DNA from 2 places in the Bacillus sp. CIS52 genome. Region 2 is predicted to be linked to the other one. Evidence: a T-box and tRNA genes for the amino acid it is inferred to sense, from the RefSeq annotation. Region 2 holds a T-box; the other holds one or more tRNA genes.
The links. The T-box of region 2 lies ahead of ACH32G_RS11190 (valine--tRNA ligase). A T-box ahead of a tRNA ligase gene usually reads a tRNA of that ligase, here a tRNA-Val.
Positions count from the first base shown of each region.

Region 1 (15,272 bases), on a different contig from region 2:
AACTGGGAGCCGATATCGTCATTCACAGCGCCACAAAATATTTAGGCGGGCACAATGATCTCCTTGCCGGTCTTGCTGTCGTAAAGGATGAAGAGCTCGGCGACATCATGTTTAATCACCAAAATGCGATCGGAGCCGTTCTCCCGCCATTTGATTCGTGGCTTTTAATGAGAGGGATGAAAACACTCGGGCTCAGAATGCAGCGTCATGAAGAAAACGCCCGTGAACTTGCAGAATTTTTAGAACAGGAAGAAGAAATCGCCGACGTGTTATATCCCGGAAAAGGCGGAATGCTTTCTTTCCGGCTGCAAAAAGAGGAATGGGTCAATCCGTTTTTAAAGGCGCTGAAAACGATCTGTTTTGCAGAAAGTCTCGGCGGGGTGGAAAGCTTTATTACATACCCCGCGACACAGACGCACATGGACATTCCGGAAGATATCCGTATCGCAAACGGCGTCTGCAACCGCCTGCTGAGATTTTCAGTGGGAATTGAACATGCAGAAGACTTGAAGCGGGATGTAAAGCAGGCATTACAGCAAGTAAAAGAGGGGGCCGTGTCATATGAGTAATCAAAATTGGACGCTGGAAACCCAGCTCGTGCACAATCCATTTAAAACTGACGGAGCTACAGGAGCCGTCAGCGTGCCGATTCAGCATGCTTCCACATTTCATCAGTCTTCCTTTGAAGAATTCGGGACATATGATTACAGCCGCTCCGGCACACCGACAAGAACAGCGCTTGAAGAAACGATCGCAGGTCTTGAAGGCGGAACGAGAGGCTTTGCTTTCAGCTCCGGAATGGCGGCGATTTCGACGGCGTTTCTGCTCTTATCCCAAGGCGACCATGTTCTCGTCACGGAGGATGTATACGGCGGAACATTCCGCATGGTGACAGAAGTGCTGTCCCGTTTCGGAATCGAACACACTTTTGTCGATATGACGGACACAGAAGCGGTTGCCCGCGCCATCCAGCCGAATACGAAAGCCATCTATATGGAAACACCGTCAAACCCGACGCTCGGCATCACGGACGTTAAAGCCGTCGTCGAGCTGGCAAAAGAACACGGCTGTCTGACATACCTTGACAACACTTTCATGACGCCTGCACTGCAGCGGCCGCTTGATTTCGGCGTAGATATCGTGCTTCACAGCGCGACGAAATTTTTAAGCGGCCACAGCGATGTGCTGTCAGGCCTTGCCGCCGTCAAGGATGAAGAGCTCGGCAATCAGCTGTATAAGCTGCAAAACTCATTTGGAGCGGTGCTCGGCGTTCAGGACTGCTGGCTCGTATTGAGAGGCTTAAAAACATTGCAGGTCAGACTGGAAAAAGCGAGCCGGACGGCTGAACGGCTGGCTGCCTTTTTTGACGGGCACCCCGCCGTCAAAAACGTTTACTATCCCGGCCTTGCCGGACACCCGGGAGCCGATATCCATAAACGGCAAGCAAGCGGAGCGGGCGCCGTCCTGTCCTTTGAACTGGAAAGCAAAGAAGCCGTCAAAAAGCTGGTCGAAAATGTATCTCTTCCGGTATTTGCGGTCAGCCTAGGCGCCGTTGAATCCATTCTCTCATACCCTGCAACCATGTCGCATGCCGCCATGCCGAAAGCGGAGAGGGAAAAACGCGGCATCACAGACGGCCTTCTGCGCCTGAGCGTCGGGGTCGAAAACGCCGAAGATTTAGAACGCGACTTCGAACAGGCATTGAAAAAAATAACTCCCGCCAAAGTCAGATTATAAATGAAAAGGGCGGCGCCAATTGAGCGCCGCCCCTTTTTTTATTTTTGATAAAAAAGTGTTGACGAACGGCTAAGCAGGATATATAATTATAAATGTCAGAGAGACAACAACATACCCAGCAACACATACATATCATGATTCCGTAGCTCAGCTGGGAGAGCGCTACCTTGACAGGGTAGAGGTCGCTGGTTCGAGCCCAGTCGGAATCATACACTGCGGTTAGAGGCGTTATATCAACGTTTCTAGCCGTTTTTTATTGCGTTGACTTAGTCGTATTAAGGCGCAGGGTAGCGGCGGGCCGTTACCGTGTTTGAACGTTTCTTATTCTATTAAACTGGAATAGGAGGCGTTCTTTTTTTTATGGATGATATTCGAAAAGGGAAACCAATTAAACGAACACGCAGGCGTAAACTTCGTGATCTCAATGACTTAGACGGATTATTTCAGACGCTCATCACGATAAATACGCGCTTTAAAACACTGCGAATGCTGTATAACATTCAGAAGATGATACTTAACAAAAGTAGGTAAGCTTACGTAAGTCTAGTAGATGCTATTAAAGATAACCCAGACAGTAAAGTCAAAGATACAATAAAGTTGAAGAGCATTTATAGAAACAAACTGCTGTAATGGAAGCGACTGTTGAACCTCAAAAGCTAGAATGAATATGGCTTATGATAGAGGTATCTCTATTTCCTCTCAATCACTTCATATACCGCCAAGGGGTTATTTGCCCTTGGACGGAAAAACATGGCTCTAGCAATACGAGAAGATACACAGAAGATTGAGAAGGTCAAATCTAGATTATACGAGTATGTATTTATTTAAAACATGAATTAAAACTTGGTGAGATAACAGAGTATATTTTTAAACGAAAACGTAAAACTGTTGACACTGCTCTTAAAGAAATCTGTCCAAAGGCAATTTAAAAAATTATTTTAGTACACGAAAATCTTAAATCAACCAATAATGAAGATTGGGCAAATGCAGTACATACCTGCAGAAGAATTATAAAGAGATTGCTGATTCTCTTTACCCACATATTGAGCAAGTCTACTAGCAAAGAGTTTTCATCTATTGTTGGGTTACATTTGAGATTTAAAGGTCAGATCGCGTCATGAAGCAGTAAATAAAGGAACTCATGCAGAAGTGACACTTGATGAAGTAGAACTAATACATTATTTTACTTATTTAGTCGTTAGATACATTTTATTGTTTAAATTATTGGTAGGATATGAAATTCACTTTGGCTGATTGCTATTTTATTTGATAAAATTCACAGTCATACCTGATAGTGAAAAAGTCCTTTATCCATAGGTGTGATTCTATTATTTAGGATGAATTTACTTTTTTTAAATGATATGTTAATATTGCGAAATGAAAATATTGAAATGATTTATAATTATTAGATTATGGAGGTACATATGAATAGAAAAAGTAGTATGTTATTGAAAGTAGTTTCCTCAGTTTCTATTTTGGGTTGTGTAGGTTTTCTAACTGAGTCAGGTCCACAAACTTCTTTTATAGACAATGTAGCTTCTGCTGCAGAGGTAGGCATTCTTCCTAGTGAAAATGCTTCATTATTATCTGAGTCGGGAGATATAAGTCATTATAATTTTGTTAATTCTAGTTCAGTTTTTAATTATACTGATAACAAATGGGTTTATAAATCATCAACAACACCAATTAAAGATGTGAAATCATTTGATGGCAAAAACCTATATGCTACTGCAGACGATGGTTATTATGCAAAAATACTAAAATGGAATAATAGTTTAAAAGTATGGGATCAACTTGGGAGTTTTAGAGGCGGGCCAATTTTTGATTTGATCAAAACAAGTGATAATAAATTTGCCGCCGGTGGAGGAGAATCACGCACATATGGGACCACTTCAACAATTTTCACATCAATTGGCGGTGATGCGAACTGGTCACAGAAAGTCAATGGCTATAAATCCAAAAACTCAAGTTACACCACAGGTGGCTACTTAGGTGTCGTGTTCACTGGAGTTGCAATTGATGATAAGATTCTTATGTTTGGTAACTCATATGCTACAAACTATATAAGTGAGTCTTCTGATGGTATTAATTTTACTAGAAAAGGAAGTTTTGATGGTGAATATTTTGATGCCATTTACAATGGAGATAAGGTTGTGGCTGTTGGCCAACAAGCAGGAGGGACATTTAGCGATTATGGTTTAGTTGCTGTTTCCTCTGATAAAGGCGAAAATTTTAAAACGACGGTACTGGGGTATAATACTCCTCTGAATTCTGTTACATATAAAGATGGTGTATACATTACTGTAGGAGATCTTGGAGCAATTTATTATTCTGAGGATGCAGACAATTGGACTAAAGCAACTTCTCCTACAACCAACAAACTAAATGATGTTGAATGGGATAACGTAAATAACCGTTTTGTTGCAGTGGGGGATTCTGGAACTGTTTTATTCTCCTTAGATGGTAAACGATGGATTTCCATTAACAGTGGAATAAAAAATAATATTAACGGTGTTATTATGGCGGAAAACTCATAATAATAAATGAAACAGGCAATATCTTTTTAGGTATTGCCTTTATAATATAGTCAAATAGAAACACTATAGCTGATGACACAAATCTTCATTATTGGCCGACTAAGCTAGGGTATAGGTAATCATTTGAATCTGAGCGCGGAAGAATGGGTGGATGGAGAAATCACTACTTTTAATGAGTACACAAGGAGCCAGCTGCGGTGACGTGTGGATCAATGGTTTTTACGGATTCGAACATGATGAGCTTGAATGTAAATTGGTAAGGTTAATATATAGTTAAGGTATTTCCTTGACCTTTTTTATGGATATACTGATAACTATAAGTGATCGTGGATAAACCTCCTTGCTAGATTCTCGTTTCTCCGAAATCCATGCTTAAAATATTCCAATCTATAGAAAGTATATCTGGACGGTATTGGAATGCAGACATTTGAGTTCAATAAAGAAATATCGGCCACGTTATCAAGCCCCCCACCATTAACTGAGGGGGGCTTCTTATTAATTTGGAAAATGCGTTGACTAACAATCCATATTCAAAAAGATCAATTGCTTTTAGATTCACCGTTCTTTTTGCTCCTGACAATCTTTTTGTCGACTAAATCACTTTATTTAAGTTGAATTGGTTGTTAGAACATCATGTGATGCACCTCCTTTAAAAAGCATACACACATATTAGAGGGCTGAAAATTACCCGTATGAATTGGGATACGGCGGTCCACATGGCTTTTCGCATGGAGCCAACATGCGGCAACTGGTCAACAGCTTTAGAAACTTCATCCTAACAGGGAAGTGCGGCAAGCATTGGGAATATAAAGGAATATAGGCTTACAGCTATGAAGGATGTATGAATATCCGTCAGACGGCGAAGGAAAGGCAATCTCCATGTGTCGTGACGGTTCGTATGCGGTTGGACCTTCCCATTCATCCGCTGTTATGTCAGAGGGACGAAAAGACATGTTTTGAGGAGGAAGCGGAATGATTAAATTCACACGGCCATCGCCTATGAAGAAAACATGCTCGATGCACCCGGAAAAGAAATCTGTCAGAGCGGTTTCGTTTGCTGATTTTAACGGCAATTCTGTAACAATAACACTTTGTGAAAAGTGTCTGGCTGATTTAAAAAAGAAAGCCGCGGCTGAGTACAGGGGCGTGATCGAGGAGCGGGCCAAACAGAATCGTTTCAAGATTGGCGATCATGTGTATTTAAAGCATTTGGGAGTAGTCGGCGAGGTGAAAAACATGGAAGGCGTTCAAGCGGCAAACAGGACAGACACAGACGAAATCCGAATGGCCACCCCTAAGGAAATCGCAGAATACAAAAAGCAGGAGAAGCAATAACAAGGAAATTCTATCAGCGGTATTACTAACGGGAGCGGCGGCCGTTGCTCCGTCTGCTTCCGCGGCTTGGTCTGGCTGGCAAAATCAATCCGTGTAGAGCAGTCGGGTGTTCACGTATGCCCCCACTTATACAAGATTTTAAAACGGCAACGCCTCTGAAATTATTCAACGTGAAAACAATCCAGAATAAGAGCGTAAAGGGAATATATTCCATCAATCTGGAATCCGGCAAGGGGAACTACATGGGAACATTTGAATCAGTCAATTGTCATATCAAATAAGGGGGATTCGATGGCGCTAAGAATAGTTTTTCTGCTGATGGGGTTAGGATTCTGGTTTTATTTTCATTACGAATAAAGGCAGGAAAGAGAAAGTGGACCTTGCTTTGATTGGGGCAATCATTTCGTTCACGGCTACGACGTTTTTTCAAGATATTGATAAGTAATAGAGAAGAGGAATGACAAATGAACCCGATTTAATAGTATTTTTTAAAAAACTAAAGAAAATCCATAATTTGCCGATCTTAAAAAGAGACTATTTAGAAGAGGAGGAAATGTTATGGATGTTGTTGGTTTGCTTAAGAGTATTGGGATACCAGGTTATATAGCTGCTGCAGGTATCTTAGCTTACGGGTTAGTTGTAACATTTAGGCCAATAACTACTTTAACTGCCAATATATTTGAAAAGAAGCTTTTTTCTAAAGAGAAATTGTTTACAATAATGATTTGGCGTCACTTTTGGCAGACAGTATTTTGGACAGCGGTTTTTCTTTCTATACTAAGCTTGAGCAATTTACCAGAATGGACAGTTAATTTCAATACATCTACGACGGTTGGTACAATAACTGCTACGATTGGAGAAATATTATTCATAATTATATTGTTTATCAAAGAATTTGAGGACAAGGACTGGGGATTTTCGAATTTTTTCAAACCATATTTGGCAAGGTGTAGCATTGTTATTATTTTTGTAATATGTTTAATCTTGTTCTACGTTGCGCTTGATGGTTTTATAATCGGAAGTACCAAAGATGAGAACCAATTAACTAAACTAATTTGCATCCTGGCTCTTCCTTTTGTTTTTTCTTTACCAGTTCCGTTTTTAATGAGGCCGGTATCCAGATTAGTCGAATGGTCAAAAGATAAATATATTGTTATAGATAGATCCGAACAAGAACGTCAACAAAATCCTTCAACAAATGAAGAGAGTGAGGACTATTGGTATGTTTTACATGCAATCAGCAAGGAACTTATTTTGTTAGGAAATGAACCAAAGCCCAAATTATGCACGGAAACAAAGATAATAAAATTAGATGAACTATGTGATAAGAAAATGTTTATAAAAGACAAAGCTTAATATAGTCCAAGACGGAAAGCCTGCGGACACTGATCATTGCACAGAATCACTGTGCTCTGATTGGTGTCCGTTTTTTATTTGAACGGAGGAATGACATGAAGCTGGAAAAGAAAAAGCTCAATAAAACACGCAGGAGCGCTCAGATCGTTTCTGGCAACAAATGATGAACACGAACATGCAAACACTTAAACGAGGCAAGGGCGGCGCATTTAAGCGCAAATAAGGGGAGGAATCAGAATGCAAGTTAATCATTGAATACAAACGAGCTTTAAGAGAAACAAGAAAAATGTATCGGCTCTACAAAGATACGGCTGAAGTCAATCTGACGGCTGAACAGATCAACGACAAAAAGATTATCAGTAGCATGATCAGTGACATTGAATTCACTCTCGAATGGCTGCAAAACGGAAGACAGCCGGGCGCCCGCCGAGGTGCTGACAGAAGAGACGCATATCAAAGGACGATTCTTGCTGATCCGCGCTTAATTGATGCGCTCCAGGAAGAATACGTAATCGTTCAAGAGGTTGATGGAGAGGTAAGTGATTGGGATAAGGAAAGAATCGCTGATGCCCTTTTTAAAAGTGGAAGATTGTTGGTCAGCTGTTGTCCAAACTTCAAGCGGGTGCGCTGGCGGCTATCTATCCAATTCGAATAAAAGGTATAGAATTTCGATTGCTGGTGATAATGTTCCGAAAAAAACGAAAAATTGCGTATAGAAGGTTTCAGGTCTATAAACAAGTTGGTCGCTGAACTAATGCTTTACAAAGTAAAGATCATTATTTATAAAGAAATTTAAAAATTCACCGATAATAGTATTGTTCTTTACTAGATTAACTTTTCGGAGAGTGATTTTTTTGAAGAAAAACATAATTATAGTTTTGTTTCTTATTTTTTTTAGTGCGTTACTCACTACTACTGCTTCAGTAGAAGCTCAAAATGCAGATCAAACTGGAGTGAAAACTTGGGAAGGTAAAGAGGATTTACCAAAGGGACTATCTCTTTTTAGCACTGCAGTTATTGACGGTAAAATCTATGTAATTGGTGGTAATAATAACGGCAAAGTTCAAAACCAGATTTATGTATATGACCCTAAACAAAATAAATGGATTGAAAAAGTTTCTATGAATGAAGGGAGAGAAGGTGCAGCTATTGCAGTTGTTGATCATAAAATCTATGTAATCGGAGGTTATGGCGAGGATAATTCTGGTTCGAAGACCTATTTAAAAACTGTTGAAATATATGACATTAACACAGATTCATGGACAAAAGGTATAGAATTACCTAAATCTCTAACGGGATCATCTGCAACAGTTATAGGGAAGGATATTTATTTAATAGGTGGATTTAATCCTAGTGAAGGTCCAACTTCCAATACTTATATGTACAATACTGAGACTAAAACCTGGTCTGAAAAAAGTTCTCTGCCGATTCCATTAAGAGCTTTAAGCACAGCAACAGTAAAAGAGAAAATTTATGCTATTGGTGGCGAAAATAAAAGTGGTTTTAGTAATAGCATTTTTGAGTATGATCCCAAAACTGATAATTGGACCTTTAAATACTCTTTGCGGGATAAATTAAGCTATATAGCTTCTACGGTTTATAATAATAAAATTTATTTAATGGGAGGATCAGATTCAAGTAAAAAAGCATCAAATAGTTCAGTAATTTATGACCCTGTTGCAAATACAGTTAATGATTTTCAAAATCTAACCAGTTCTCGAATAGCTGCAGGTGCGGCAACAATAAATAATAATATTTTTATTATCGGGGGAACTACTAAAGGTGGCTCTATTGCCGTAGATACTTCAGGTATGATGAAAACAGTTCAGGTGTATACAGAGAAAAACCCAGATGATAACTTGGGAGATCCGAGTTCTGGTGGCAATATTCCTGAGGAAGGGAACGCTGATCGAGCTGTCCTTACTATAACAATGACAAACGGACTTGAAAAAGAATTTGATCTTTCGATGGAAGAGTTAAATAATTTTGTTAACTGGTACGATAAAAAAGAGTCGGGAACAGGCCCTTCTAGATACGAGATAGACAAACACGACAATAATATTGGTCCGTTCGAGAACAGAAAAGATCATGTTATTTTTAAGAATATCCTTACTTTTGAAGTGAGTGAGTATTCAACCAATAAAAGCAGTAATCAGAGTGACAAAACCTCTTAACAAAAACAGATTTACATAAAAACCCCTCAAATTATTTGTTAAATGGTTAATGCTCTTTTGAGCCAAGGATCTTTCCTGTTAGAGTATTATCTATTAATCTAACGTTGACGTGCGGGCCTTGACCGCCTTCACAGGAGGCAGTAAACATTTCTGCTCGATTGATTGACTCTGGCTGTTTACCGTCAGCAGGCGTTTTTTAGCTGCTTTCCTAACTGTCACGGAAAACATTTCACAGGAAAAATATTGACTGTTTTCCTGTTTGTGATGTTTATTAGAAGGAGTATGAAAAATCATTATAATGAGGAGGTCTGGATGTGAAAAATAAAGCGAGAATACAAGTTGGAATATGCATTGGGCTTTTATGTTTAAGCTTTACCGGTTTCAGCCCTTTATTCGGCTCAGCGCATGCTGAAGCGAAATCCATAGAAGACACAAAAATGACAAGCTGTACAACGAACAAAAAATTTGTTCAGCTTGAGAAAAAATTTGATGCCAAGCTCGGGGTTTATGCGATTGATACGGGGTCAAATAAGACAATCGCCTACCGGCCGAATGAACGGTTTGCTTACGCATCAACCTATAAAGTTCTGGCCGCAGCTGCTGTTCTGAAGAAAAGCTCAAATGAAAAACTTAATGACATCATCCGCTACACCAAAGATGATCTTGTTACATATTCTCCAATCACAGAAAAACATCTGGATACAGGCATGAGCCTGAAAGAAATCTCCGAAGCCGCTGTCCGTTACAGCGATAATACCGCCGGGAACCTATTGCTCCAGCAGCTTGGCGGCCCTAAAGGTTTCGAAAAGTCATTGAAACAGATCGGGGATCATGTAACGAAAGCTGATCGATTCGAGACGGATTTAAACTCGGCGATTCCCGGGGATCGTCGTGACACAAGCACCGCAAAAGCACTGGCAACTGACCTTAAGACTTTCGCTTTGGGTAACACTCTCACGGCTGACAAGCGCACGATTTTAACAGATTGGATGCGGGGCAACGCTACCGGCGACGAACTGATTCGGGCAGGCGCTCCCGCAGGGTGGGAAGTCGGCGATAAATCCGGAGCCGGAAGTTACGGCACACGAAACGACATTGCGATCGTTTGGCCGCCTGACAGAGCTCCAATTGTTTTGGCAATCCTGTCAAACCGGTTTACAGAAGATGCCGATTATCATAATGCTCTTATCTCGGAGGCTGCAAAAGCCGCCCTTGATGGCCTTAAATAAACATTGCCGTTCATTGCGGTATTTTTTTCGATAAATGTGATAATGTAAAGCCATAAAATGATGGGAAGAAGGGGAATTGTGATGCATTACATAACAGCATGCTTAAAAATCATCAGCGACAGAGACCTTAATGAAATCATGAAGGAATTCAAAAAACTTGAGGAAGAAACGAACAAAGAAGAAGGCTGTATTCAGTTCCATGCTCATCCGCTTGAACCATCAGAACGCAAAATCATGCTTTGGGAGATTTGGGAAAACGAAGAAGCTGTTAAAATCCATTTCACGAAAAAGCACACAAAAGACGTTCAAAAACAAAAATTAACGGAAGTAGAATGGTTAATGAAAAGCAATGTGAGTGAGTAAAAGGCTTTGTCTGTTTGGCCGACTCTTCCAGCAACAATCATCAGTTTCATTCACTAAAACCCTTGCTGCGCAAGGGTTTTTTACTTTGAAAAGTTCTTTATATCGCAGTCTTTTTATGGGTAAGGAACAGACTTGGAATGAAGATGGCCGCAAGGATGATGACGGATATTAAGAATCCGGCATGGTAGCCTTTTAAACTGTTCGAAATCGTCGGCTGCAATCCTTGTATGACAGTTGCGGTAACGGTTGCGATCACAGCTGACCCAAAGCTGGAACCGAGGTTTTCAATCATATGAATACCGACACCTGCTTCCGGAAGCTGTTTACTGTCAAGACCTGTATAAGCGTCACTCATCAATGGGAGCATAATTCCTCCAAAACTGGTGCCGCGGATAAACAATATGACGGAAATCCAAATCATACTTGTGTTATCGGTGATAAAAATAAGCGGGACAGATCCGATCAGCGACAGAACAAGACTGACCATAACCACGTATTTCGCACCAATCTTATCAATCATTTTTCCGGTCAGCGGACGAGTCACGAGCATTCCAACTCCTTGAGGGATTAAAGCGAGTGCTGCTTCGACTGCCGTGAAATGCCGGAAGTTTTGAAAAAACAGCGGAAGTATTAACATCGGCCCCATGATGGCAACATTCGCTAAGAACAACCCGATCGCTGATGCTAAGAAGCTCTTGTGAGCAAACAAATTCATCGGCAGCACGGTTTGATTTTTTTTGATTCGATTATATACGAGGTAAATCGCTGCTGAAACAAGACCGATGACCATCCAAAAGATCGTGTCACTATTGTTAAATGATGCATGATCCGCCGCTTTCGTAATACCGTACATCAATGCCGCGCTCATTAATGACAAATTGATAATCCCGAAAATATCGAGTTTCCGATCTTTGTTGAATGGTTCAAAGTCCGGAATGGTTTTCATCATAAGCGGTGCAGCAATCAAAACGATGAACACGTTGATGTAAAAAATCCAATGCCATGAAGCACCTTGGACGATGAAGCCTCCGATGACAGGTCCTAAGATCGGGCCGAAGATCATAGGGGTGCTGACGATTGCCATCACTTTTCCCAGGTTTTCCTGACCTGCCGTTTTAACCAAGAGTGTTGACATAAGCGGAGTGATAATGCCGGCGCTGAATCCTTGAAGCAAACGGAAGAAGATGAAGCTGGAAACGTCACGGCTCATTCCCGCAAAAACAGAAATGACACCAAAGGCGATGACTGAGCCGATGAAGATTTTCTTGCCGTTATATTTGTTCATAAGCCAGCCGGATACGGGTACTGCAATCGCAAGTGCTAACATATAGCCTGTAACGGACCACTGAATGGCATCCAATGTCGTGTGGAAGTCTTCAGTCAGTTTGCCGATGGCGATGTTTACCATCGTAGAATCAAGCATTGGAGCGATTGCTCCCAGTGCAATAGCCCAGGCGGCAGTGAGAATTTCTTTTGGCAGCCGAAGTTCATTTCTTTTATGTGTTGACATATTATTCTCCTCTCAAAATTGCTGTCTTTGTTTCCTTGTCAACAAAATAATAGAGTGTTTTTGTTTCTTTGTCAACAATAAGAGGGGTATAAAAAGGCAGCCCGTTTTCATGGAGCAGGGCTGCCTGTTGTTTTATTCATATTTATTCCGATTTTATGTCTGCACCAAGTTTCTTTATTTCTGAATCCAGATGCCTGCTGTATGTTTCCACGAAGTTCAGCATCGTGTCAAATTGTTCATCAGTTACTTGTTCAAACACGATTTCGTCCCGTTCTTGAAACTCTTTGTGCAATTCCTCGTGAATTCTATAAATGACTTTTCCTTGCTCGGTAAGCCTGAAATAGATTTCTTTCTTGTTAAGCGGCTTCTGATAGCTTTCGATAAGGCCTTTATTGATAAGCTTCTTCGTTAATTTACTTATGGCGCCTCTTGTCATATAAAGGGACTCCGCAAGTTTAGTCACATTGGCGTCTTCAATTTTTTCGATTTTTTCGATGCAATGCACTTCAGAAGGTTTATGCCCCTTAAGGCTTTCTTCCATCTTCAGCCTATTCAGCCACACCATCTTGTTAAAAAAGTCCCTGAAATTCGTGAGGAGCTGTTCTTTTTTGTCCATGGCCCGTCCTCCTGCTCGGTGGTGCTTACACAATAGTATAAAATTTTTGTTTCTTTTTCAACAATCGTAAAGCTGTTTTAGGAACTGAGAGTTAACCGAAACGTGGTTTTTCGGGTATTTTTCTTTCCGTATTCGTTACTTGCTCTTTTTCATAACAGGCCAACTCTACAGCCTTATAAAAAAGCAGGCTGCGCAATAGCCTGCTTGAGAATCGCATCAATCATTTTCCTGTTGCGGCGTCATAAAAAGCGTCGATTGCGGTGGTGTATTTCAAGACGTTTTTAGACACTTTTGCGGTTGCGCCTAATGGATATGCGTCTGACAGAACGCTGGAGTGAGCCTCGGGCTCCCAGTAAAATACGCCGGTTCCTTTACTGTTCGGAACCGCTTTCACCAGTTTTATGGTGTCTTTTATGGTCCAGTAGGAATCTTTAGGATTATTTTCATCTCCGCCCAGTTCAACCACCATGACTTCCTTGTTGTAGCGGGAGGCGATGTCATTTAAATTAGAGGATAATTGGCCGGTGAGCTCCCAGTACGGCTTACCCTCCCAATAGGGGTAGAACGAAACGCCGATGATGTCGGTTTTGCCGCCATTTTTAAAGAATTGATCAAACCACCATCTGAATAGGCTGTTGTCCGTGCCGTGTGCCAAATGGCTGATTACCTTGGTGGCCGGGCTGACGGATTTCACGGCATCATAGCCTTTGTTCAATAAGGCGGTCAATTTGCTGAAATCGTTCGTGCTGCCGTCGGGCAGTAAAATTCCTGAATTCATTTCATTTCCTACTTGCACCCAATCAGGGGAGATGCCGTTATTTTTAAGTTCTTTCATGACGTCGTACGTATGGTTATACACCGCTCCCTGCAGCTGGCTGTTTGAATAGCCGGTCCATTGGTTCGGCTTGATCTGATGGCCGGGATCGGCGAACACATCACTGTAATGGAAGTCAACCATGACCTTCATTCCTAACGCTTTTGCCCTTTTGGCCGCTGCAAGTACGCCCGCTTTGTCACTATAGCCGAGCATGGTCCATGTTGTGCCGTCTTTCAGCCAATAATAGCTGCTTGGCGGATTCACAAACACTCTCAGTCTCACGGCATTTATTCCGTGATCTTTAAGGATCTGCAAGGCATCTTTCTGTTTCCCGCCGTCATCCAGCCAGCGCACACCTTCATCCTCCATTTGTTTCAGCCAACCTATATCAGCGCCATAGGCAAACGGGGCATCCGCTTTTGCTTTAGGAGACTTCTCAATGAATGTAAAAGCGGTGAAAATGAGGGAAAGACAGATGACGTTTACAAATACACGTTTTTTGAACATCACAATACCTCCTGATAAAAAAGATTGTTGATTGAGTTCACTCTGAATGTTTCAGCTGCCATTCTCCAATAACGTCGTGAAACGCTGAAACGCCTGAATGCCTTCGGCTGTCATTTTAAAAACGCCTGCATCGGTCAGCGCGCGTAAAAATACATTCGCGGTTTCTCTTTGTAAAACAGCGGCTGCATTTTCTGGTGTCACGTCTTTATCCGCTTTGATGTTTTCAGCCCACGGAAGATGAATGTCTTTGATGTCATGAGGTTCATTCAGTAAATACTTTTTCACTTCTGCCAGCTCATCTTTCAGGCGGGGAGGTAAAACGGCGAGCCCCATCACTTCAATCAGACCGATATTTTCTTTTTTGATGTGATGAACGTCTTGATGCGGGTGAAAAATGCCATCCGGATAATCTTCGGAGATGCGGTTGTTTCTGAGGGCGAGATCGATTTCAAAATCCGTTCCCCTGCGTCTGGCAATTGGAGTGACGGTATTATGGAATTCATTCGTCTTTGCGATGACGCCGACAGTTTCGTCTGTATATTCCCGCCACTTTTCAAAAACATATGCAGCCGCCTCAGTCAGCAAATCCGGATCTTTTGCCCGCAGGCGGATCACTGATACCGGCCACTTCACGACAAAAGCCTGAACGTCTGGAAAATGATGCATACGAAAAGGATAAAGGGAGTCCGCTTTTGCCATCGGAAACTCATGAGCGCCGCCTTGATAATGATCGTGTGAAAGAATGGATCCCCCTACGATCGGTAAGTCTGCGTTTGATCCCGCGAAATAATGCGGGAAGATTTCCGTAATGGCCAGAAGTCTTCTGAAGCTGCCGCAGCTGATGTTCATCGGCTTGTGCGTGCTTGAAAGGAAAATGGCGTGCTCGCTGTAATACGCATAAGGTGAATATTGAAAACCCCACTGTTCTCCCGCTAAGTCAAGCCGGATGATGCGGTGGTTTGAACGGGCAGGGTGATGTAAAGTTCCGGCATATCCCTCGTTTTCCATACAGAGCAGACATTTCGGATAACGGTTTTCCGGGCTGTTTTTAACCAAGGCGATGTCTTTAGGGTCTTTTTCCGGCTTTGATA
Region 1 covers NZ_JBIUFR010000001.1:746,881-762,152, reverse strand. Annotated here, with positions in the region: gene ACH32G_RS03355 (methionine biosynthesis PLP-dependent protein) at 1-569, shown strand, start outside; gene metC (cystathionine beta-lyase) at 562-1,737, shown strand; tRNA gene ACH32G_RS03345 (tRNA-Val) at 1,874-1,946, shown strand; gene ACH32G_RS03340 (WD40/YVTN/BNR-like repeat-containing protein) at 3,162-4,274, shown strand; gene ACH32G_RS03335 (hypothetical protein) at 5,247-5,609, shown strand; partial or broken gene ACH32G_RS03330 (hypothetical protein) at 5,617-5,890, shown strand; gene ACH32G_RS03325 (hypothetical protein) at 6,168-6,965, shown strand; partial or broken gene ACH32G_RS03320 (hypothetical protein) at 7,061-7,188, shown strand; gene ACH32G_RS03315 (hypothetical protein) at 7,252-7,620, shown strand; gene ACH32G_RS03310 (Kelch repeat-containing protein) at 7,820-9,139, shown strand; gene bla (class A beta-lactamase) at 9,448-10,368, shown strand; gene ACH32G_RS03300 (putative quinol monooxygenase) at 10,450-10,731, shown strand; gene ACH32G_RS03295 (MDR family MFS transporter) at 10,829-12,241, opposite strand; gene ACH32G_RS03290 (MarR family transcriptional regulator) at 12,384-12,857, opposite strand; gene ACH32G_RS03285 (glycoside hydrolase family 53 protein) at 13,078-14,181, opposite strand; gene galT (UDP-glucose--hexose-1-phosphate uridylyltransferase) at 14,233-15,272, opposite strand, start outside.
Region 1: it has a tRNA-Val gene. The T-box ahead of ACH32G_RS11190 (valine--tRNA ligase) is inferred to sense a tRNA for this amino acid. The anticodon was not compared.

Region 2 (15,272 bases):
GTGGCATTTTTAATAATACCGGCTTTCTGCCCGGCGATCTCCTCGATGGTATTGCCTAAAATCGCCATATGGTCATGTCCGATGCTTGTAATGACCGACAAAAGCGGTTTCACAATATTGGTTGAATCGAATGTGCCGCCGAGCCCCGCTTCAAAAATAACAAAATCGATATCATCCCGCTTCGCAAAATATAAAAATGCACACGCTGTAATGATTTCAAATTCTGTCACCGTTCCGGCATCGGTTTTATCAATCTCATCGACTATCGGTTTGATTTCATTAACGAGCGCTCTCCATTCCTCATCAGAAATCGGCGTGCCGTTGACGCTGATACGCTCATTGAACGTAATGATGTAGGGAGATGTGAATGTGCCGACCGTATAACCGGCTTCTTGAAGCACGGAACGGATAAAAGAGACGGTGGAGCCTTTGCCGTTTGTGCCCGCGACATGAATGGCGCGGATGTTCTTTTCCGGATGTTCCAATTTTTCCATCAGCCTTTCCATACGGAGAAGGCCCGGCTTAACGCCGAACTTAAGTCTGCCGTGAATCCAGCTGATCGCTTCTTTGTACGTATTAAACAATGAAATCCCCTCTTTTATACAACAAGGCGGTTTCTTAGGAAACCGCCCCGCTGTTTTATCAGCCTTTCAGCTCTGCGATCCGCTGCCGGACTGCTTCGCGTTTTGCCGTGTAGTCTTTCTCTTTTGCGCGTTCTTCTTCAATGACTTGCTCAGGAGCTTTTTTGATGAATCCTTCGTTGCCGAGTTTTTTCTGAACGCGTTCGACTTCTTTTGTCAGCTTGTCGAATTCTTTTTGCAGACGGGCGATTTCCTCATCGATGTTAATCAGCCCTTCAAGCGGCAGAATCACTTCCGCTCCGGTGACGACCGCTGTCATCGCTTTGTCTGCCGCGGTGATATCCGTCCCGATTTTCAGCGTGCTCGGATTTGTGAAACGCTCAACGTAAGAACGGTTCTTCTCAAGGCGTCCGGCAATATCTTCCGTAGATGTTTTAATGTAAAGTTCAACCTGTTTGCTCATCGGCGTGTTAACTTCACTTCGGATATTGCGGACAGAACGGATTAATTCAACAAGCAGTTTCATATCCGCCGCTGCCTCTTTGTCCGTATGTTCCGGAACCGGAACAGGCCAAGAGCTGATCGTGATTGACTCGCCTTCATGAGGAAGGTGCTGCCAGATTTCCTCTGTTAAGAACGGCATAAACGGGTGCAGAAGACGCATCGTCTGGTCAAGCACGTAAGCAAGAACAGAGCGGGTTGTTTTCTTCGCCGCTTCATCTTCCCCGTACAGCGGAAGCTTCGCCATTTCGATATACCAGTCGCACACATCGTCCCAGATAAAGTTGTACAGATGGCGTCCGACTTCACCGAATTCATAACGATCCGCAAGCTGGGTAACGTCTTCAATCGTTTCATTCAGTCTTGTAAGAATCCACTTATCAGCAACTGATTTTTCACCGGACAGATCAAGTTCGTCATACGTCATGCCGTCCATGTTCATTAAAGCAAAACGGGAAGCGTTCCAAATTTTATTTGCGAAATTCCATGTGGATTCCACTTTTTCATAGCTGAAACGGAGATCCTGTCCAGGTGAGCTTCCGGTTGCCAGGAAGTAGCGCAGTGAATCCGCTCCGTACTTGTCGATGACATCCATCGGATCAACGCCGTTCCCAAGGGATTTACTCATTTTTCTGCCCTGCTCGTCACGGATTAAGCCGTGGATCAGCACGTCTTTGAACGGGCGCTCGCCGGTAAACTCAAGACCTTGGAAAATCATCCGGGATACCCAGAAGAAGATGATGTCATACCCTGTCACAAGCACATCGGTTGAGTAATAACGCTTAAAGTCTTCAGCATTTCCATCAGGCCAGCCCATTGTAGAAAACGGCCACAGCGCTGAGCTGAACCATGTATCAAGCACGTCTGAATCCTGTTCCCAATTTTCGCTGTCCTCAGGCGCTTCAAGGCCGACATACACTTCTTTTGTTTCTTTATGATACCAAGCCGGGATGCGGTGGCCCCACCAAAGCTGACGGGAAATACACCAATCACGGATGTTTTCCATCCAGTGCAGGTACGTTTTCTCGAAACGGTCAGGAACGAAGTGAACTTTCTCTTCTTTCGACTGAAGGTCAATCGCCGCATCGGCCAGCGGCTGCATTTTGACAAACCATTGTGTGGACAGATACGGCTCAACAACGGCGCCGCTTCTCTCACTGTGTCCGACTGAATGCATATGGTCTTCGATTTTAAAGAGAACGCCTGTCTCCTGAAGGTCTTTGACGAGTTTTTTGCGGCATTCAAACCGGTCCATTCCGTTATATTGCAGCGCTTTTTCATTCATTGTTCCGTCTTCATTCATGACGAGAATCCGTTCTAAATTGTGGCGGTTTCCGAGTTCAAAGTCATTCGGGTCATGGGCAGGCGTGATTTTAACGGCTCCTGATCCGAATTCCATGTCTACGTAATCATCGCCGACGATCGGAATTTCGCGGTTTGTAATCGGCAGAATCACCGTTTTGCCGATTAAGTGCTTGTAGCGCTCATCTTCAGGATGAACCGCGACAGCCGTGTCGCCAAGCATCGTTTCCGGACGGGTGGTCGCGATTTCAATTGAGCCTGAACCGTCTGCTAACGGATAGCGCAAATGATAAAACGCGCCCTGTACGTCTTTGTAAATCACTTCAATATCGGACAAAGCCGTTTTTGTGGCAGGGTCCCAGTTGATGATATATTCGCCTCTGTAAATCAAACCTTTTTCGTACAATTTGACGAATACTTCACGCACGGCTTTGTTCAGCCCTTCATCAAGAGTGAAACGTTCGCGCGAATAATCGAGCCCGAGTCCCATTTTGGCCCATTGGCTGCGGATGAAATCAGCGTACTCTTCCTTCCACTTCCACGTTTCTTCAAGAAACTTTTCGCGGCCAAGGTCATAGCGGCTTGTACCCTGTTCGCGGAGTTTCGCTTCGACTTTTGCCTGAGTGGCAATCCCGGCGTGATCCATACCCGGAAGCCAGAGCACGTCATAGCCCTGCATGCGTTTCATACGCGTAACGATATCTTGCAGCGTCGTATCCCACGCATGACCGAGGTGCAGCCTGCCCGTCACGTTCGGCGGCGGAATGACGACAGAATACGGCTGTTTCGTTTGATCGCCGCCCGCTTCAAAATATTTTCCTTTCAGCCAAAAATCATAGCGGCCTTTTTCAATCGCAGACGGATCATATTTTGTCGGCATTGTTTGTTCGTTTGTATCCATGATAACCCTCCAGCATGTTTAGAAATGGCTGAGCAACTAAAAAAGAGCCTTCATCCTGATAAAGGACGAAAAGCTCTTTCGCGGTACCACCTTTTTTCATGAACAGATTTGTTCATGCACTTAAACGGATAACGGGTGCGGCCCGAATTTCTCTACTGTATGTTCAAGAAATTATGCTCCCGGGCGACCTTCCAATGAGACGGCATAAGAAGCCTTTCAGCACAGTAGCTTCTCTCTCTTCATGCGTCTTTCTTGTACTCTTCCCGTTCAAAGCAGGTGTATTTATATCAGCTCATGATCTTATTTATTATGTTCTTTATTATAGTAAAAGTGTTTTTGTTTCGTCAATCATCTTTTCCAAAAACCGCTGCCGTCATACATAAATGGGCATGCACCCCGCCCTTTCCCTCACATACGATACAAAGAAAGGCGAATGTAAGGAGGAATTGCCGTGAGAAAAAAATTCAATTCTTATTCGCTCCCCCCGTGGGCCAGACAGGTCCGCCTTGTATCCGCGCAAGTCATTATACCGATTACGATCTTTCAGGGGATCAGGACGATTTTCTTTCCGACGACTTTTGACGTCCTGCTGCTTGCCATCCTGCTTTTTTTAGCATGCGCCCTGCATTTGGAATGGATATAAAAAAACGAGTCCCGCTATGAAGAGGACTCGTTTTCCGCCTTTCTTTTTTTCTCCTGCTCAATCTGATACACCTTCATGAGAAAAGGTTCAACATTTTTCATCTGCCAAAACGCTCTTAATAACTGCGTGCACTCTTCTTTCTCAGAACCCCTTTGGCCGGTTTGATACCGTTTCAGCACTTTGTACATGCCGCTCGGATAAGCCATATAGCTGAGGAACAGGCTGATTTCCGCTTCACGGAGGGGGAATGATTTGTGATACGTATAAAACCATTCAAGACACTCCGGACACGCTTTCGGATAGCTTCTGAACATTCTGGAGTAAAAGCCGAGCAGATCATTTTGCGGAGGTCCGAGCCCGGCTTTCTCGAAATTTGTAAAAAAGCCCGTTCCCACATCATTATATAGAAAATGGCGGCTCGATAAGCTGCCGTGATTGATCACCGCTCTCGTTTTGTCATGATCCTTTGCCGCGTCAAACCATTCTTCCAGACGTTCAAGAGCAAAATTAACAGCTGAAACCGTTTCTGTAAGATACGTAACAGCCTGCAATTCAAAAGGAGAAAGGTACCACTCTTTTTCCGCCCGGTCGGCAAATTGTTCATAGACGAGCTTATCATTTTCCCAATCTCTTTTCGTCAGTTCATAAAAGCCGCTGATATCTTCAGTCCGGATTTGGATGTCCCGCACGGTCGCGGAATGGAGCTTCGCCACCTCTTTAAAAAGGTAAACATGTTTTTGATCCCGTTCTTCTTCCTGATCGTACTGAAGCCAGGGCATTAAATAATAAGACGCCTCCGTGCGGCTTCCCGCAAAAAAATCGCCTGCATGCGTGCGGTAAATCGGAACAAATGAACGGTAGCCTTTCTCCTCAATCTCAATCATATAGTCCGTAAATTCACTGCTGCGGGCCGGCTTGAGCTGTTTCAAAGCAAAAATGCCGTGGTTTGAGTAGACTTTCCATACATGCGGGCTGACAGGCTCAATATATTCGGCCGCCAGCCCGTATTCCTGAAGCACTGATTGGACTGCTTCCATTCCATTCACCACATTTTTACGGCCTCTTTGTGCTTACGCATGGCTGTTATTATATTCAGGTATATACAGAAGCTGACCTTCTTCCAGTTCGTCATCAAACGATAAAGCATTCGTTCTAATGAGCTGCTGGGATGTGATGTCATATCGTTCACACACCCGGTCGATTGTATCTTGCTGCTGGACGATGCAGATTTTCATTCTTGAAAACTTTTCTTCTTCTCTTGTAAATAATTTCGTCAAATAATGAGAGTTGTCATTTTCCTTCTGCTCCGTTTTCGATGCCGCTTCTTGATTCTCTCTTGCTTTAAGCGGCTCAGACGGCTCAGATGCCGCCGGTTCCTCAGGAGGCAGTTTGGAAAACTGAAAGGACAAATCAAGAGGCTCCCCGGTTTCCTCCTCCGGCTGCGCCATCTTCCTCACCTCAACTTCAAATCCTTCATCAGCTTGAGCTTCTTCCTCAAGAAACTTAGGTGCGCTGTAAAATTCCTCTTCCCGCGGTTCCAGAACGAACTCGCGATAAGCGGGCGCCTGCTCTTCTTCAAAAACCGCAGGCTCATCTTCGGCTTCTTCCGCCTCCTCTTGATCACTCTGACGGAGAAGCGGTTCGGCCTCAGGCTCCTCTTCTTTTTGAAGGACGGGCTGTTCCTCAATCTCTGCTTTATCGGCATGCGGGGTCAGAGTAAAAGCAGGGGAAAACGGTTCAACATCATCTGCTGTTTCTTCAAGCATTTCTGCTGAATCATCCCCAGATACAGGTTCATTCCTCTCAGCCGCCATGATTGCAGGCTCCTCAAGCTCCTCAGCCTCTTCCGGCTCTTCCGGCTCTTCTTCCTCCAGGATGGCAGCGGGAGGGGGAGGCTCAGTATATGAGACAGGTTCCGGCGCCTCTTCCAGCCTCAGAACAGGGGCAGGTTCTTCAGTTTCCTCAGCCTCCTCTTCTTCCTCTTCCTCCTGCCTGAGTATAGGCGGAGTCTCTTCCTCATTCTCCCCGGCTTCTTGTGCCGCTTCTTCTGATACAGCCAGGGGTTCTTCAGCTTCAGGCAGAGGTTCTTCATGCCTATGGCGTATCACTAATTCAGGTTCGTTTACTTCCTCAGAGCGATGGTCAGCCAGATTGATCATTTCTTCTCTGGCAAATTCAGGCGCCACATACAGAGGGATCTCCGGCTCTTTTGGCTCGGATTCCTCAAGCAGCCCTTCAATTGCCAAATCAGCCTGAATGGTTAAGATCCTTGAATCCGTTAACTGATAATCAAAGGCATCAATAAAAACGAAAACGTCATTGAGGTGGCTCACTTTATTTTTCGGAATCGTGATGTCCACCGGGAAGCAATGAAGGAGCTCAGCTGTGCCATCCTCCCTCGCCCTCACTTCCTCTACATGTCTCAGCTCTCTTCCAAGCTCTTCGAATTGACTGCTGTGATCTATGTTGTACTCGCCAGTAAGTTCTAATGATCCTTTAATTGAGACATAATCATTTACTTCCTGCACCCTGATATCAGGGTCTAATGAAATCGAAAGTAATTCAGAAACTTCCTGTCCTTTTTGGAAACAGATTGATTCTTCAACAGAAAATTGCAACCGGTGATTATGCGGCAAGTTCATATCCTCCTTTCATCTAATCCTTACAATTAGATGTCACTAAAGGTGTATGCCGCAATATGGATAAATATGATAAAGGAGACATTGAAAAAAGCCGATACAAGACTTGCTTGCATCGGCTTTTCGGTATCAGCGGCTGATCGTCTGGAACACTTTCTCAGCGGCTTGAATGGTTTTTTCGATATCCTCCATTGTATGCGCAGTGGAGAGAAACAATCCTTCAAATTGAGACGGCGGCAGAAATACACCTGCGTCAGCCATCCCTTTATAATATTTGGCGAACAGCTTTAAATCAGATGATTTGGCTGTTTCATAGTTAATGACAGGCTCGTTTGTGAAAAAGAATCCGATCATTGAACCCGCACGGTTAAACGTGTGCGGAATCCCATGTGCTTCAGCGGCTTTTGAAATGCCTTCTTCAAGCATATCGCCTTTTTTCACAAATTCTTGATAAGATTCAGGTGTGAGCTGCTGTAACGTCTCAAGTCCCGCTGTCATGGCAAGCGGATTTCCTGACAAGGTTCCCGCTTGGTAGATCGGACCGCTCGGAGCGATTCTTTCCATGATTTCGGCTTTGCCGCCATACGCACCGACAGGAAGACCGCCGCCGATGACTTTGCCGAGACACGTTAAATCAGGCGTCACGCCGAAATATCCTTGCGCACAGTTATAGTCCACGCGAAAACCGGTCATAACCTCATCAAAAATGAGCAGCGCGCCATATTGTTCCGTAATGTCACGAAGCCCTTGTAAAAACCCTTCCTGCGGCGGAACAACGCCCATATTGCCGGCTACCGGCTCAACAATGACTCCGGCGATATCTTCACCGTACTCCCGGAATGCGAGTGCAACGCTTTCCAAGTCGTTGTACGGAACGGTAATCGTATTCATCGCAATCCCTTCAGGTACGCCCGGGCTGTCCGGAAGACCGAGTGTCGCCACTCCGGATCCCGCTTTGATCAGCAGTGAATCACCGTGGCCGTGGTAACAGCCTTCGAATTTTAAAATTTTGTTGCGGCCGGTATATCCTCTTGCCAGACGAAGGGCGCTCATTGTCGCCTCTGTGCCGGAGCTGACCATCCGCACGATTTCAACAGACGGCACACGGTCAATGACCAATTTGGCCAGTTCGTTTTCCACTTCAGTGGATGCCCCGAAACTTGTCCCGTTTTCCGCTACTTTTTTCAGGCTTTCAACGACGCGGTCATTGGTGTGGCCCAAAATGAGCGGCCCCCAGCTCAGCACATAGTCAATATATTCATTGCCGTCAATATCAAAAATTTTCGATCCTTTGCCGCGCTGCATAAAAATCGGATCCATATCAACTGATTTAAACGCGCGCACCGGACTGTTCACTCCGCCCGGCATCAGTTTCTGCGCTTCTTTAAAAGCGGCTTTTGATTTTTCATAGCTTCTCATCTGCCTCAGCTCCCGTCAAATGAAATCGTTACTCAGCAAGCCATTTTGCTGCATCTTTTGCATGATACGTCATAATCAGATCAGCGCCTGCACGTTTCATGCTCGTTAAAATTTCAAGCACCATTTCTTTTTCTTTAATCCAGCCGTTCTGGGCTGCAGCTTTCACCATGGAATACTCCCCGCTCACATTATAAGCGACCAGCGGCAGGCGATGGCGGTTTTTCACATCACGCATAATATCTAAGTATGACATAGACGGTTTGACGATTAAAAAGTCAGCGCCTTCTGCGGCGTCTGATTCTGCCTCACGAAGCGCTTCCAGGCGGTTGGCCGGATCCATCTGATAAGTTTTTCGGTCGCCGAACTGCGGTGTGCTGTCAGCCGCGTCGCGGAACGGACCGTAAAATTCACTTGAATATTTCACTGCATAAGACATGATCGGAATATTTGTGAACCCTTCTTTGTCAAGCGCTTCTCTGATTACTGTGACGAAACCGTCCATCATATTTGAAGGAGCGATGATGTCAGCGCCTGCTTTGGCTTGGCTGACGGCTGTCTGAGCCAGCAGTTCAAGCGACTCGTCATTGAGGATTTCTCCGTCTTTGACGACACCGCAATGGCCGTGGTCCGTGTATTCGCAGAGGCATGTATCAGCGATGACGATCATTTCAGGATAATGCTTTTTAATTTCAGCAATCCCTTTTTGCACAATGCCGTGATCGTGAAAAGCCTGTGTTCCGCAGGCATCTTTTTCTTCAGGCACGCCGAAAACGATGACCGATTTAATGCCGAGTGATATCAGCTCAGCCATCTCATCCTTCAATAAATCAAGGGATACATGGTAAACCCCCGGCATGGAAGAAACTTCTTTTTTTCCTTCAAGCCCTTCAACGACAAATAGAGGGTAAATAAAATCTGAAGGGTGAAGACGTGTTTCTCTTACTAAATCTCTCATCGCAGCGTTCGCGCGCAAACGGCGGTGTCTGTTAAATGTTTGATTCATCATTATCTATCCTTTCCCGACATGCTGCACATGACGTCCAGCATGCCTTCAATCGTATAAGTGTCAGGCACATGGGATGAGATCCCGTATTCCAATAGCGCTTTCTCTGTCAAAGGGCCGATGCTGATATAGCTCGCGCCGCTGTTTTTCCACGCTTTTTCTCCGTTTCCGACCGCATGCATAAACGTATGCACCGCCGATGAACTGGTAAATGTAATAAAATCAAAATGAGAGCGGGATGCAGCCTGTCTCAGCTCGTCCATGCCTTGTTCATCCTGAATGGTATTGTACAATACCCATTCCCTTATTTGATAGCCAAGCGGCTCAAGCTCCGCTTTTATGACATCACGTGATAAATTGCCCTTTATCACTGAAATGGGTTCGGCAGCTGATGCGTGCCGTTTTAATGTATCAGCCAGACATTCGGCCACATACTCGTCAGGCATCGCATCCGTCCCGGCTCCCCGCTCTTTCAAGGCGCGCGCAGTCTTTTCACCGACAGCTGCGATTTTTTTCCGTCCGGAAAGCGCAAGACCGTGCCGATCAAGGTAGGAAAAAAAGAACCGGACGCCGTTTACGCTTGTAAACACAAGCCATCCCGGCTCAGAAAGGTCTTCCCGGAGACTGTCCGCGCATTCATCCGGGAGCGCTTCCTGAAAAGCGATCAGCGAAGCGGAAACAGCCGTTCCGCCGAGCGCCTCCACTTTTTTTCGAAACGGAGCGGCCTGTCTTTTGTTCCGGGTGACAAGCACGGTCTTTCCTTGTAAAGGAAGGTCATTTGCCATCCTGATCGAGCTCCTGTTTCACGCTGTCGATTAAGGCTTTGGCTCCTTTTTCAGACATCATCGCCGCACAGCGTTTCCCGATTTCTTCCGGATCATGTCCCGCCGCTGTTTCTTTATAAATCGTCTTTCCGTCCGGAGACGCAACCAGACCGACCAGCTCAACTTCATCCCTGTCATTGACGGACGCATACCCGGCAATCGGCACCTGGCAGCCGCCTTCCATCGCGTGTAAGAAAGCCCGTTCGGCTGCCACCGTGCGCTGCGTATACTCATCGGTGAATTGCGCAAACAGCTTCAAAAGCTCCTCATCCGACTCTCTGCATTCAATGGCAAGAGCGCCTTGGCCGACCGCAGGCAGACAGCGGTCCGGTTCGAGGAATTCAGATACGACGTCGTCTTTCCAGCCCATTCTTGAAAGACCCGCAGCAGCTAAAATAATCGCATCGTAATCCTCCGTCTCAAGCTTTTGAAGTCTCGTATCTATGTTTCCTCTGATCCACTTAATAGTAAGATCAGGACGCTCAGCAAGAATCTGGGCGCTTCTTCTTAAACTGCTGGTGCCGATAATGCCGCCTTCTTTTATGTCCTCCAGCTTTTGATGCCCCTTCGAAATCAGCGCATCACGCGGATCCTCGCGTTTCGGTATGCAGCCGATGACAAGACCCTCAGGCAAAACAGCGGGCATATCTTTCATGCTGTGGACCGCCATATCAATCTCCTGATGCAGCAGCGCCTGTTCAATCTCTTTGACAAACAAACCTTTGCCGCCCACTTTTGACAGTGTGACATCGAGGATGCGGTCGCCTTTTGTGACAATCTCCCGGATTTCAAAGTTATAGGAAGGATTCAATTCCTTCAGTTTGTTAATCACCCATTTTGTTTGGGTCATAGCCAGCTTGCTCCGTCTGGAACCTACCTTAATCGTTCTCATTTTCTTTCCTCCCGAATCTGTTTGGGCGCGTGACGTTAACTGAACCAATGGAATTGCGACAGGCTTCCGAGCAGGAAGTAATTAATCATCAGCACAAGAAAACATGCTGAATTCCATAACGCCGCCACTTTTCCCTGCAGTTCCTTAATCATTCTGATATATAAATAGTAGCTGTATAAAAGCAGCACAATAAACGAGCCGAGCACTTTTGAATCAAACCAGTACAGCGTTTCCAGAGACACATACGCCCAGATCACGCCTAATATCAGGCTTAACAGCAGCATCGGGACCCCGATGACATTTAAAACGTAAGCCATATAATCAAGTTTTGACAAATCTTCAATTCTCAACAGCCATTTTCCCCATTTTTTCTTCTTTAATAAAGAATATTGAAACTGATAAAGAAGCGAAAAGACAAAAGAAAGGGAAAATGCGCCGTATGAGAGAATCGCCATTGTAATATGAATGACCAAAAGCTCTGAGACCAGCTGGCCGGAAAAGGCGGCCGAATGCTGATCCGTCGGTGAAAATGTATGGATCGCAATCATCGAGAAACCGATGACATTCGTGAAAAACACGATAAAATCAACCCGCAGGATCTGCGTGACAACAAGTGAGAGCGTGACAAGCACCCACGCATAAAAGTAAAGGGCCTCTGTAATATTTAAGACCGGAAATCTGCCCGTCTGCCACATAAAATAAGAAAGATAGACGGTTTGCAGAGTCCAGACAATAGAAAGCAACCAGAAGGCCATTTTCCCAGCCTTCCGGTTGTGTTGAAGAAAATCTATAAAGTAAAAAAGGACGCTTATTGCGTAAATCACAATTGTCGCTTCATTAAGCCTTGCCATTGCTGTATCAATCATACAGCGCTCACTCACTTACAAGCGGACGCAAGCCCGTTTTTGTTTCTGCCTTTTGAAGCGAATGAACCGTCTGGCGGTTATCCAGGCTTTTGTCCAGCTGACGTCCTGCTTCATCCTCAATATCGAAAATCTGCATAAACAGCTTCAGCTTTTCCTCAGAATCCGCTTCAGCCGCAAGCTCTTTCGCTTTCAGAATCGGATCGCGCAGCATTTGGTTAATGATGCTCTTCGTATGTTTGCTGAGAAGCTTTTTCTCTCTTACCGTCAGATGAGGCAGCTTGCGCTCAATGCTCTGCATCGTATCGGACTGGATAGACAGCGCCTTTTCACGAAGCGCCGAAATGACCGGCACAACGCCGAGCGTATTAAGCCACTGCTTAAACTCAACAATTGCCGCTTCAATGAACAGCTCGACTTTTTCAGCGGTTTCACGGCGTTCTTGTAAGTTGGCTTCAACGATTCCTTCAAGGTCGTCAATATCGTACAGAAAAACACCTTCAAGATCGTTCAGCGCAGGGTCAAGGTCTCTCGGAACAGCGATATCCACCATAAATAACGGGCGGCCCTTCCGCTGTCTGCCCGCTCTCTCCATCATATCTTTAGACACGACAAAATCACTTGCGCCTGTCGAGCTGATTAAAATATCAGCTTCAGCAAGTGCATGTTCAAGCTGGTTTAAGCTGCGCGCTTCTCCGGAAAAACGGTCAGCAAGTTCTTTTGCCTTTAAAAACGTTCTGTTGATGACCGTTACTTTCCCTATGCCCTGGCCGTGCAGGTTTTCTGCGGCAAGCTCGCCCATTTTTCCCGCACCGAGAATCAAAATGTGCTTATTTGACAGAGAGCCGAAGATTTTTTTCGCGAGTTCAACGGCCGCGTAACTGACGGATACGGCATTGGCGCCGATATCGGTTTCAGCATGCGTGCGTTTACCGACGGTCACTGCCTGTTTAAACAGCTCATTGAAAATGGTGCCGATTGTCTTTTCTGTCTGCGCTGTTTTAAAGCTCGAACGGACCTGGCCGAGGATTTGCGTTTCTCCGATGACCATGGAATCCAAACCGCACGCCACTCGGAATAAATGCTCAATCGCCGCGTCGCTCTCATAAAATTTCAGAAACGGAGACAGCTCTTCTTTCGGCAGAGAAAACCATTCGGATAAAAATGTCTTTATATAATAACGGCCGGTATGAAGCTGGTCGACCACCGCATAAATTTCAGTGCGGTTGCAGGTTGACACGATAATGTTTTCAAGAACGCTTTTTTCTTCTTTTAAACGGAGCATCGCTTCTGCAAGCTCATCCGGCTGAAAACTTATTTTTTCGCGTATTTCAATAGGGGCGGATTTATAATCTACTCCCACAACAAGAATATGCATAGCCTTTCATGCACCCCCGTACATCGCATTTTATTTATAATCATTCTAACATAGAATTTATTATTTATAATGATTATAACATAGTTTCTTCGTGAAAATGTGAACAGATTTCAAACATGTTATGCTATAGTATAAAAAGCTTCGTTTCCTCTGTAATCATCATACTAAAAATCCTTTACTGCGGGTAGGTGACAGGATGAAAAAAACATCAATTTTATTACCGGGACTTCTGCTTGCCGCTTCATTATTCGCTTGGCTTCAGAGCGGACAGGTTCACCTGTTTGCAAATCAGGGAGAATGGCCGGTGCTCCTTATGCTTTTAGGCGCCGTACTCTTGTATCAGGGCAAAAAGGAAGCGGCGGGATCTCACGTCCTAATCGGCATGCTTTTGTTCGGTATAGGTTTGCATTTTTTCGCCAAACCTGAACTCTCATGGTGGCCGGGAGATTTTGAAATGCTGCTCTTTATATTCGGGTTCTCCTTATTTGCGGCTGCCAGAAAAGAATATGTATACGAAGCGGCTGCCATGATTGGTTTTTCCCTCTTTTTATACTTCTTTAAACAAATTACGGCGTGGCTGGAGTCCGTCCACATTCCGACCGAACATTTCAAAACATACTGGCCGTATGTTTTCATCGGAATCAGCCTTTTATTATTGTTTATCAAGCGGAACAAAACTATACGATAAAACCCAAAACGCACTGCGTTTTGGGTTTTTCATTACCGGCTGATCATTTTTTTAATGGCTCCCCATGCCTCATCTTTTCCTTTTTTTGTTTCAGAGGAAAATAAAATGAGTTCATCTTCAGGGTCCATATCAAGCGTCTGCTTGACAACCTTTAAGTGTTTGTCCCATTTTCCTTTTGGAATTTTATCCGCTTTTGTCGCAATGACGATGACGGGAATGCCGTAATACTTCAGGAATTCATACATGTTGACGTCTTCAGCAGACGGCGCGTGTCTGAGGTCGACAATCTGCACGCAGGCTTTCAGCTCTTCACGGGTCGTCATATAAGTTTCAATCATTCTCCCCCATGCTTCCCGCTCGCTTTTGGAAACTTTCGCAAACCCGTACCCGGGAACGTCGACAAAATGCAATTCATCATTGATGATGTAAAAGTTTAAGGTCTGTGTTTTCCCCGGTTTTGATGACGTTCTGGCCAGGTTTTTCCGATTGATTAATGAATTGATAAAAGATGACTTTCCTACATTTGATCTTCCCGCCAGCGCGATTTCCGGAAGCCCCCCAACAGGGTACTGCTCAGGTTTGACCGCGCTGATCACGATTTCTGACTTTGTGACTTTCATTTCTTCTCTCCTACTAAGGCATGTTCCAAAACGTCATCGAGATGAGACACAAATATAAATTTCAGCCCTTCTCTGACGCTTTCAGGAATATCCTCTATATCTTTTTCGTTATCTTTAGGCGCAATAATCGTGGTCAGGCCCGCTCTGTGCGCGCCGAGCGCCTTTTCTTTCAGTCCGCCGATCGGAAGCACGCGGCCCCGCAGCGTGATTTCCCCGGTCATACCGACTTCGCGTTTTACCGCACGGTCCGTTAATGCCGATACGAGCGCAGTAGCCATCGTAATTCCCGCAGAAGGGCCGTCTTTCGGCACCGCTCCTTCAGGGACATGGATATGAATGTCATACTTCTCATGGAATTTCGGGTCGATTCCGAGCTGCTCCGTTTTCGAGCGGACATAACTGAAAGCGGCCTGCGCGGATTCCCTCATGACATCTCCGAGCTTCCCGGTCAGAATCAGCTTTCCTTTTCCCGGTGACAGTGACACTTCGATTGAAAGCGTATCTCCGCCGACCGTCGTGTACGCCAGACCCGTGACAACTCCGACTTGATCCTCGGTTTCCGCCTGTCCGTATCTGAATATCCGTTTTCCGAGATAGTCGGCCAGATTTTTCTCTGTAACGGTAATACGTTTTCTCTCTTCAGAAACAATGGCCTTTGCAGCCTTTCGGCAAATGGCGGCAATCTGGCGTTCAAGCGTTCTCACGCCGGCTTCCCTCGTATAGTAGCGGATGATGTCAGTAATGGCCTGATCCCGAATCTGCAGGCTGCTCTTTGTGAGCCCGTGCTCTTTAATCTGTTTCGGAAGCAGGTGATCCTTTACGATCTCCAGCTTTTCGTTCTCAGTATAACCTGACAGGCTGATAATCTCCATTCTGTCTCTGAGAGGGCCCGGTATGGAACCTAGGTTATTCGCAGTCGCGATAAAAAGCACTTTCGATAAATCGAACGTCTCTTCAATATAGTGGTCGCTGAATGTGCTGTTTTGTTCCGGATCCAGCACCTCAAGCATCGCCGAAG
Region 2 covers NZ_JBIUFR010000002.1:251,541-266,812, reverse strand. Annotated here, with positions in the region: gene ACH32G_RS11195 (bifunctional folylpolyglutamate synthase/dihydrofolate synthase) at 1-584, opposite strand, end outside; gene ACH32G_RS11190 (valine--tRNA ligase) at 643-3,285, opposite strand; T-box leader at 3,344-3,565, opposite strand; gene ACH32G_RS11185 (hypothetical protein) at 3,737-3,928, shown strand; gene ysxE (spore coat protein YsxE) at 3,943-4,965, opposite strand; gene ACH32G_RS11175 (LysM peptidoglycan-binding domain-containing protein) at 4,999-6,564, opposite strand; gene hemL (glutamate-1-semialdehyde 2,1-aminomutase) at 6,697-7,986, opposite strand; gene hemB (porphobilinogen synthase) at 8,015-8,989, opposite strand; gene ACH32G_RS11160 (uroporphyrinogen-III synthase) at 8,992-9,774, opposite strand; gene hemC (hydroxymethylbilane synthase) at 9,764-10,705, opposite strand; gene ACH32G_RS11150 (cytochrome c biogenesis protein) at 10,741-11,571, opposite strand; gene hemA (glutamyl-tRNA reductase) at 11,579-12,946, opposite strand; gene ACH32G_RS11140 (hypothetical protein) at 13,143-13,634, shown strand; gene yihA (ribosome biogenesis GTP-binding protein YihA/YsxC) at 13,667-14,254, opposite strand; gene lon (endopeptidase La) at 14,251-15,272, opposite strand, start outside.